Regions from separate parts of the Chitinophaga sp. LS1 genome, predicted to be linked through region 3. Evidence: riboswitches for the same ligand, from Rfam matches in the RefSeq annotation. Region 3 holds a riboswitch; each other region holds the start of a gene.
The links. A riboswitch is a leader RNA that binds a small molecule or an ion and turns the genes downstream of it on or off. The one in region 3 is predicted to bind cobalamin.
Positions count from the first base shown of each region.

Region 1: it holds a riboswitch for cobalamin, as region 3 does, so the genes downstream of both, QQL36_RS24790 (DUF5074 domain-containing protein) here and QQL36_RS19635 (TonB-dependent siderophore receptor) in region 3, are expected to answer to the same signal.
Region 2: it holds a riboswitch for cobalamin, as region 3 does, so the genes downstream of both, QQL36_RS25760 ((2Fe-2S) ferredoxin domain-containing protein) here and QQL36_RS19635 (TonB-dependent siderophore receptor) in region 3, are expected to answer to the same signal.
Region 4: it holds a riboswitch for cobalamin, as region 3 does, so the genes downstream of both, metE (5-methyltetrahydropteroyltriglutamate--homocysteine S-methyltransferase) here and QQL36_RS19635 (TonB-dependent siderophore receptor) in region 3, are expected to answer to the same signal.

Region 1 is NZ_CP128362.1:6,013,040-6,015,245, reverse strand. Features, by position in the region: gene QQL36_RS24795 (hypothetical protein) at 1-834, opposite strand, end outside; cobalamin riboswitch at 908-1,099, shown strand; gene QQL36_RS24790 (DUF5074 domain-containing protein) at 1,209-2,206, shown strand, end outside.
Region 2 is NZ_CP128362.1:6,274,122-6,276,327, reverse strand. Features, by position in the region: gene QQL36_RS25765 (NAD+ synthetase) at 1-480, opposite strand, end outside; gene QQL36_RS25760 ((2Fe-2S) ferredoxin domain-containing protein) at 722-1,081, opposite strand; cobalamin riboswitch at 1,212-1,413, opposite strand; gene cbiB (adenosylcobinamide-phosphate synthase CbiB) at 1,581-2,206, opposite strand, start outside.
Region 3 is NZ_CP128362.1:4,738,066-4,740,271, forward strand. Features, by position in the region: gene QQL36_RS19635 (TonB-dependent siderophore receptor) at 1-1,220, opposite strand, end outside; cobalamin riboswitch at 1,375-1,562, opposite strand; gene QQL36_RS19640 (dipeptidase) at 2,029-2,206, opposite strand, start outside.
Region 4 is NZ_CP128362.1:8,254,185-8,256,390, reverse strand. Features, by position in the region: gene metE (5-methyltetrahydropteroyltriglutamate--homocysteine S-methyltransferase) at 1-1,081, opposite strand, end outside; cobalamin riboswitch at 1,103-1,240, opposite strand; gene pepT (peptidase T) at 1,376-2,206, shown strand, end outside.

The DNA.
Region 1 (2,206 bases), 1.3 Mb from region 3:
ATCTATATTAAAAGCACCGGATATTTCGACCCCATTTAACCCGGCCGTATACCCCCCAATAAAATTCACCGATATCTTATTTACTACCTGGGAACTCAACTTACCATGGGTACCCAACCCGGGTAATAAAGAGGTCTGATAAGGCTGATTTGCAAAGAATCTGCTTAAGTTCAGAGATTGCATACGCTGTTTGGAACTTAAAAACACCTTTCCAAACCATGTATCACTCACTCTCGAATACTGGTTCACATCCACTATACCCAACGTGATTGGTGCCGCAGGCTTGATACTCGCACTGATGTCCTGATCATACCCGCTCGCCACCATCATAATTGTATCTTTATATAATTCCTTACTCACCGTAAGCATCACAGGCATTGGCCGTTCTTTCTCCCTGAGCCGCAGCCGGTAATACCCCTGATCGTTTGTCATAGTCGAAATCAGCTGCACCCCTTCATACACACTCGCATTATTCAGTGGTTGCCCATTACTGCCATCCGTAATATGTCCGCTCACATAGAACCACTTCTCCTTATTCGGCTGCAGCATCAACTGGTTGCCCGCATCCTTATAAGCAACACTGCCCTGGAACAACTGGTCCAGTACCTGCTTCACAGTCCTGTGATTGGCGCGTACCGACACAAGACTATCGGCATGCACCATTTCCCGTACATAAGAAAAATGAAAATTACCCTGAATTTCAATGGCGTCCAGTACAGAAGATATCGGCTGGCGGGTCATGGTGACTGATACAGTCTTACTCAGGTTCCCCTGGGCATAGCTACACATAACGCCGCAAAGCAGGACCACAAACAGGAAAAGTTGTCTCAGCAAAACGGATTATTTAAAAATTTGCGGCAAGATAGGCGAAAAAACGTTTCAATTTGGTTATTCCACCCCCATAGTGTAGGTTTGTGCCGCATTTGGTGCCTGTCACTAGATAGGCTTAAAAGGGAATCCGGTGCAAAACCGGAGCTATCCCCGTAGCTGTAACCTGAGTATTATTTCCGGTTCTACTCTATGCCACTGTCCACCATGGATGGGAAGGCCGCCGGAAAATCAGGGAGCCAGAAGACCTGCCACGATGCAATAGATCCATTCAGCGCTTTCGGGTGAAAAGCTTCGGGATATACAATGATATTACGCTTATCATGCTGAATGATCTATTCCGTCGGGAACCTTTCAACTATTACAATTATTAAAACAGCATGCAAAGAAAATTACACACGCTCCTGTTAGCATTCGCCGTATTCTTCGTAGTCTCTTGTAAAAAAGATGATAATACTTCAGTTATCTCCAAAGGCACTTATGACAATGGTTATTTCATTTTAAATGAAGGCAACTTCGGTTCCAAAGGAGGAGACCTGAGCTTCCGCAGCTATAATGCGGATACCCTTTCGCAGGACAATTACCTGGCAGTGAACCCATCCAGCCCGCTGGCAACGACCTCCACCACCCTCGAATATGGCACCATTTATAATGGAAAACTTTACCTGGTAACCAACTATGGCGGTCCACTGGTAGCCGCTGATGAGTATTCCCTGAAAGAAAGCGCCAGAAATGCAGGTTTGCCGGCTAGCGGTCATGCATTCATCGGTATTGACAATAGCAATGGGCTGCTCAGTACAGACGATGGTATCTATCCGGTAACCTTATCTTCCCTGAGCGTGGGTACCAAAATCACAGGTGTAAGTGGTAGCGTTAGCGATATGCTCAAATCAGGCAACTATGTATTTGCATTAACTGCTAACGACGGTATCGTAGCATTGAAGACCAGCGACTACTCCATAGCAAAGAATTTAGGTACTGCAATAGCTGGTTTTGCCCAGGGTCAAGATGGCTACATATATGCTGCGCAAACAAATGCCCTGCTCAAAATCGATCCGTCTACACTGAAGGTCGATACGATCACCACCTCGTTTAATGTTCGCTATAACGAATGGGTATTCACCAGCAGCTCTATCGTCGCTTCTACCCAGGAGAATGCGGTCTATGTGCTGAGCGATGACCAGAAGGTATACCGCTATGTTTCCGGCAACAACAGCTCCCTGAGCAGCGCTTATATCACCCTGCCAGCTGACCACTACTTCTATGGTAAAGGTATTGGTTACGACGCAGCGAAAAACACCCTTGTACTGATCACAACAGGAGGTTTCTATGGGGACGCTAACAATACACTTTATACTTACAGCGCCGCAGACGCAAC
Region 2 (2,206 bases), 1.5 Mb from region 3:
GATCCATTGGTTTGATACTGCTACAGCATAACCAAAGGCTGCAATCTGCGAAGAGGTATCGAAGATGAACCCGAAGATGATGCCTGTGAGTATTACTGTGAACGGATTCAGGCTTTTGTTGAATGCATTCGGGATTAATTTCTGTCGGATACCGGCCATTTGTACCTGACCTCTCTTCAAATAGATAAGGTTAGAAATACCCATAAAGAACAGCATCAGCGAGGCAGTCCATTCAACCACGATATCCAGCAATGGTGGGATATTGAAATTGTTCTTCAGTATACAAAGGAATAATGCAATGGCGGTGACCATAATGCCATGTCCAAATGTAAAGAGGGTACCTACCCATTTGCTCCATGTACTTTTGTGCATGTGGAGGCGGTAAGTATAACCATCGATCACTGTAATGTGGTCCGGGTCAAGTCCGTGGCGAAGGCCAAGGACAGCCAATACGATAAATCCTGAAATATCGGTTCCCATAATTTAAAAATATACGCGCAAACTTCCTTTTATAAACAAGGGTATGCCTGGTGTGATGTGAAAATCATAAACAGGTTCCGCCTCACCTTTCAATCCTGATTCGTCGTAAAACTATGCCTCAGCCTATTGTGTATTGAACAGGTTCTCTGTTTATGAGTCCGGGCATGGATCAATGTGTATTCTCCGGGAGCAAGGTAGGCAAGGGTATATTCACCATTTTCGTTGGTGACGATGCTGTGGTTTATTCTGCTTTCGCTGCGCTAAACGTTACAGGCTGTAACACCAAGGCATCTGGTTCCGGGAAGCAAAGTTGTGGTTTCAGTAAAGTGTTTTGTAAGAGATGCTGAGTCGCAATATCACGTGCAATCTCAGGGTTTACGCCACCATACCAGGCACCTTCGGGGTGAATGAATATAATTGGTCCGCTGGTACATTGACCCATACATTTAGTGCGAACAGTATGAATTTCATCATCCATGCCATGTTTGGTGAGGTGTGCCCTCAAAGCTATAGTGTTTTCGTCTGCACCGCCTTTAGCACAGGTTCCACCATTGCAAATAAAAACCATCTTCTGAACCTTGGTCAGATCTTTAATAGCCATACCTTTTAAAACATTTAATGCAGTTAATTACCCGTTAACGATTAAACAAGCAGACAGGAGAAAAAGCGGCAAGAGCAAACGCAGTGTATGTTGTTTGCAATCCCTGTACTTTTTTCCCGAAAGCATTGGATAAGTAGTTATAGTTTTTGGCAGGTCTTCTGACTTGTTCCACTTTTAACGCCTTCCCGTTCCGGTAGGAACAGTGGCTTTGCAGATGTTAAAAGCGATTGATGGAACTTACAGCAGCGGGAACTGTTCTGGATTTACACCAGATTCCCTTTTAATTTTATCCGCCTGGGAGGCGTATAAAAACCATAAACCGGGGTAAAAGTAGTAAATAAAATTAACTTTCCGGCAGTTAAGGACAATAAACCCACCTTATGAAGTATAACTATATGGATAGTGAAGGGAAGAGTGAGCTGGCGGACGATTTAGATTCGTTAGGGGAGGGGATAAAAACTGGTCTTTGATACCAGGTTTCAGAGTTCCGCTTTTATTGTTATGAATAGAATGCTTTAAATAATATTATCAGCACCACCATCAGGAAAGTTACTGATTGATTTATAAACATCACTTTTCGTAATTCTTCATGTTGAATTTCCCGTTGGTGCTCACCGATATAAGGCTTCTCTACCACCACGCCATGATACACATTCGGCCCGCCGAACCTGCAATTCATAATCCCAGCCAGCGCCGCCTCCGGGTAACCTGAATTGGGACTGGCGTGCTTGTGACCGTATTTAAATATATACTGCCATCCCCGTTTACTGAAGGAGACCAGCACCATCAAAAACGCCGTCACCCTTGCGGGTATATAGTTTGCCACATCATCCAGTCTGGCGGCAAACCGGCCAAAATATAAATAGCGCTCGCTTTTATACCCAATCATAGAGTCCAGCGTATTGATCATCTTGTACAGCATCATAGCAGGTACACCACCTACTGCATAAAAGAGCAGGGGGGCAATCACTCCGTCACTAAGGTTCTCTGACAAGGTCTCCAATACCGCTATCCGGATCTGGTTCTCCTGCAGCTTTGAAGTATCCCTGCCTACGATCCAGACAAGGCGTTTTCTGCCTGCTTCCAGCCCCTGGTGGCATAAGGCGTCATAAACGGCTGCGCCCT
Region 3 (2,206 bases):
GCCTTGTATTGATAAGGCGTATAGTTGATGTAGCCCTGGTTTAAGATAGGATCCTGTACAGCAACAGTGGCGTACAGACCATCTCCATATATGTTGGCACTATACGTTTTGCGATCTAAATTACTGTAAGAGTAGCCTGCGAGAATTTTATGTTCAACCTGACCGGTATGCGTGTTGTAAGTCAGCTCCAGCTGATTTTGCAAAGGCCTGGTCAGGTGATTGAAATACAGTGGAGAAGTACGTGTCAGTGAGTCGAGAGTCTCATTGAAGGTCAGTTCTTCAGTAGATAAATAGTCGATATTATCATCGGAATAGGAGAGTTGATCCGAGAGCACCAATGCATCGCTGAACTGGTGAGTATAGCGCAGCTGATAGCTGGTGGTGGTGTTCTTTAGAAAATCGGCCGGATCGTTGTAGCGGGTATTTACATTTATACCGGGAGCTGGTTTGCTACCTGTCAGCATAGGGATACCGGCGTCAGTAGCGTAATGATCTTTGTTGGCGCCAACGGTGAGGTAGAAGTTATCGTGTGTAGTAGGTGTGTATTCCAATGCTAGGTATGCATTGTTGGTATTCACACCGGCATTGCGATAACCATCCGTAGCAGATAATCCTGCATCAACGCGGTATAAGAGGTTTTTGCTCAGCGCACCACCGGCACCTACGCGCATTCTGCGGGTATTAAAGCTGCCATAGGAGGCGGAGAAGTCTGCTTTTTGCTCCGTAGTAGGGCGTTTGCGCACCATGTTGATAATACCGCCTAATGCAGAGTGGCCGAAGAGTACAGAGGCAGGGCCTTTCAGCACTTCGATCCTTTCAATATTCGCGAGATTGGTACTCGGCGCACTGGTGCTGATGTTGTGACGTTCGTCTCTGACACCGTCTATCAGCAATACAAAGTTGTTAAAACCACGGATGGTGAAGTGCTGGAAACCGCCGTAGGTGTTGTTTGCACGTACCCCGGTCACGTTTTTCATAGCTTCGCCCAGGTCGTCAGTACCTCTTTGTTCGATGGTTTTGGAAGAGACAGCAGTCGTGGTCAATGGCAGATCCCGGAGAGGGACATTGATCTTGTTGATGCTGGAACGTTGGGCATGATTGATGGTGACTTCAGATAATTGTTTGACAGTACTGTCAGAAACAGATTGTGCCTGAATGGTGGCGACGGACAGTGTACATGACAGCAGAATACCGGCGAAGGCGATGGTAGATGTTTGCATTGATAGAGTTGATGAAGAAATAATAATTCTCCTTGACTTTACCATGCTTTGGTGGGAAAGGGATGGAGGTGTGGTGTAAGCACACGGTGGTCCGTAAGTGAATACACTCCGGATCTAAAACTCCAAACCTTGACGTTGCTTCAGTCCACGAAAGCATTGCCAGCGTAAAAAAGGCAGGTCTCCTGACTTGTAACATTGCTGCCGTCCTTCCCAATCATATCGATCAGTGGACATTGGTGGCAGCAACTGTGATTGTTACTTACAGTTGCGGGACAGTTCGTGATTTTCACACGATTCCCTATTAATCTGCTGTTAAACAGAACCTTTTTTAGGTGGGGGGAAAGAAAAGAACTTAAAAACGGGGCGAAGATAGGGATTTGATTTAAAATAGGAAGGAAATAGTGGTTGAGGTGAATGATGGTTTGAAGGAACTTTCGGAAGGGGGGATATTGGTTGGAGGGAATTATTGGTTTGGGGGAATGATGGTTTGGAGGAACTTTCGGTAGGGGGATACTGGTTGGAAGGAATTATTGGTTTGAGGGGAATGATGGTTTGAAGGAACTTTGGTAAGGGGGATACTGGTTAGAAGGAATTAGTGGATTGGGGGGAATGATGGTTTGAAGGAACTTTCGGTAGGGAGGATATTGGTTTGAATGAATTATTGGTTTGGTAGGGATTTTCGTTTGAAGGAACTTTGGTTTGGTAGGAATACAGACTTGAAAGAATTACCGGTTTTTTAGGAATGCCTGTTGAAAGAAACCTCTCAGTTTTGCAGGAAATATTACCCCATTTTTCAGGGGTAATACCATTATTTTTTTGTAGCAGCATCAAATACACGGCAGAAATTACCACCACCTATTTTACCTATTTCTTCTTCATTAAAACCTGTTTTGAGCATTGCATCCACCACTGCGTAATAGAAGCCTACATTTTGATCAGCCCATGCAAGATTGGTGCGTTCGCCAACACGTGGTTTTTGCGGGCCA
Region 4 (2,206 bases), 3.5 Mb from region 3:
ACACCTTCTGCTTTGCAAACGCCATCCAGTTTTTCAATTGTGGTGTCAGCTCTTCCAGATCCAGATCATATGGCGAATGCAGCAATGAACAGGAACTACCAATCATTACTCTCTCTTCACCCAATACGGCAATCGCTCTCTTAATTAATGCCAGACTATTCTCATAATTATTCTTCCAGATATTCCTTCCATTCACTACACCCAATGACAGTTGCAGGTGTTTGGGCGCATGCTCCAAAATAACTTCTAATTGTTCCGGTGCACGCACCAGATCAATATGCAATGCATTTACCGGTAGTTTCAAAGTCAACGCAGTATTATCCTGCAGGCTACCAAAATATGTAGTCAACAACAATTTAACGGATGAAAGGACGGCTGCAATCTTACTATAAGCATATGAAAACATTGATTGCTCCTGTGGTGTCAGATCCAGCACCAGCGTAGGTTCATCTATCTGGATCCAGGTAGCTCCTGCATTTTCCAAAGACTGTAACAGGGATATATATACAGGCAATAATTTATCCAGTAAATCAGCTGCCTGCAATTTTTCATCTTTGATCTTACCCAACAGCAAAAAGCTCACAGGCCCAATGAGCACAGGTTTGGTATGTATCCCCAATGCCTTTGCTTCTTCAAATTCTTCCAGCGCTTTATTATAAGTTAAAGCAAATTGTTGTGTACCATCAAACTCAGGTACGAGATAATGATAGTTCGTATCAAACCACTTCGTCATTTCCAACGCCGTCAGGTCAAACCCATTTTTCTGGTACCCACGCGCCATACCAAAATACAACTCAGGACTACTCGCCGACACCTGTGTAGCCTGCAATGCCAGGAACCTGGCAGGAATCGTATTCGTCATCAAACACATATCCAGCACCTGGTCATAATAAGAAAAGTCATTCGAAGGAATCAGATCAATCCCGGCATCACGCAGGGTTTCCCAATTCTGACGGCGAAGCTGTCTGGCAGTCATCTGCAACTTCTCCAAAGAGATCCTGCCTGCCCAATACGCTTCGTTTGCTTTCTTCAATTCTCTGTTGCTACCAATTCGCGGATAGCCGGGAACATTCGTTTGCATACTTACATTATTTAATAAGGTGAAAAAATATCTGCCTGCGACAAGTATCTGGCTTCATGACAGCATACGTCATTTACAGTTGCGCGTCAGCCCGTGATTTGCACACGGTTCCATACCGCAGCACAAATTTCTACACAAACCTATGAAGAAAGATAAAATGAACTATTTAAGTTGTAATATTTGGTGTATTGTTCTGTTTAATGAAATAAAACTATTCATATGTGCTGTTTTTATAATAATTGTCAGTAATAAATAGTAAATTTTACTTTTACTAGTATTTCTTACGTTTGCACTATGTTCACTAATTACAAATACACCGTTACTGAGCGCTTCCTGCGCTATGTCCAGATAGACACACAGTCCGATCCACTGAGCAAAAGTTTTCCTTCCACAGAAAAACAAAAGGACCTTGGTCGCCTGCTCATACAGGAACTGCACGAAATAGGCATCACCGATACTGAGATGGATGAACATGGTTATGTATTCGCCACCATTCCTTCTAACACTACCAAAGAGGTGCCTGTGATCTGCTTCTGCTCTCACATGGACACCAGCAGTGACTGTAGTGGTACAGGTGTAAAACCCATCATCCACATGCATTACGATGGCGACGACATTGAACTGCCTGAAGATAATACCATCATCAAAACCGCCCTTCATCCATACCTCGCTTCCAAAATAGGCGACGACATCATCACCGCCGCCGGCAATACCCTGTTGGGTGCCGACGACAAAGCTGGTATAGCCGAAATCATGGATGCCGCTCATTACCTGATGGCGCACCCTGAAATCAAACATGGCACCATCCGCATCCTCTTCACACCAGATGAAGAAGTAGGTCGTGGCGTAGAAAAACTGGATATGTCTAAGCTCGGCGCCAGTTTTGGTTACACCCTTGATGGCGGCGAACTGGGTTCACTGGAAGACGAGAGCTTCAGTGCCGATGCGGCCAAAATTGTGATCGAAGGGGTGAGTGTACACCCGGGCACAGCAAAGGATAAATTGGTGAGCGCCATCAAGATAGCTTCGGAAATCGTAGACGCACTGCCCAAAGACAGCCTTTCTCCTGAAACCACCGAAGATCGTCAGGGGTTTATTCACCCAGTGAGAGTGAGTGGTATCGTA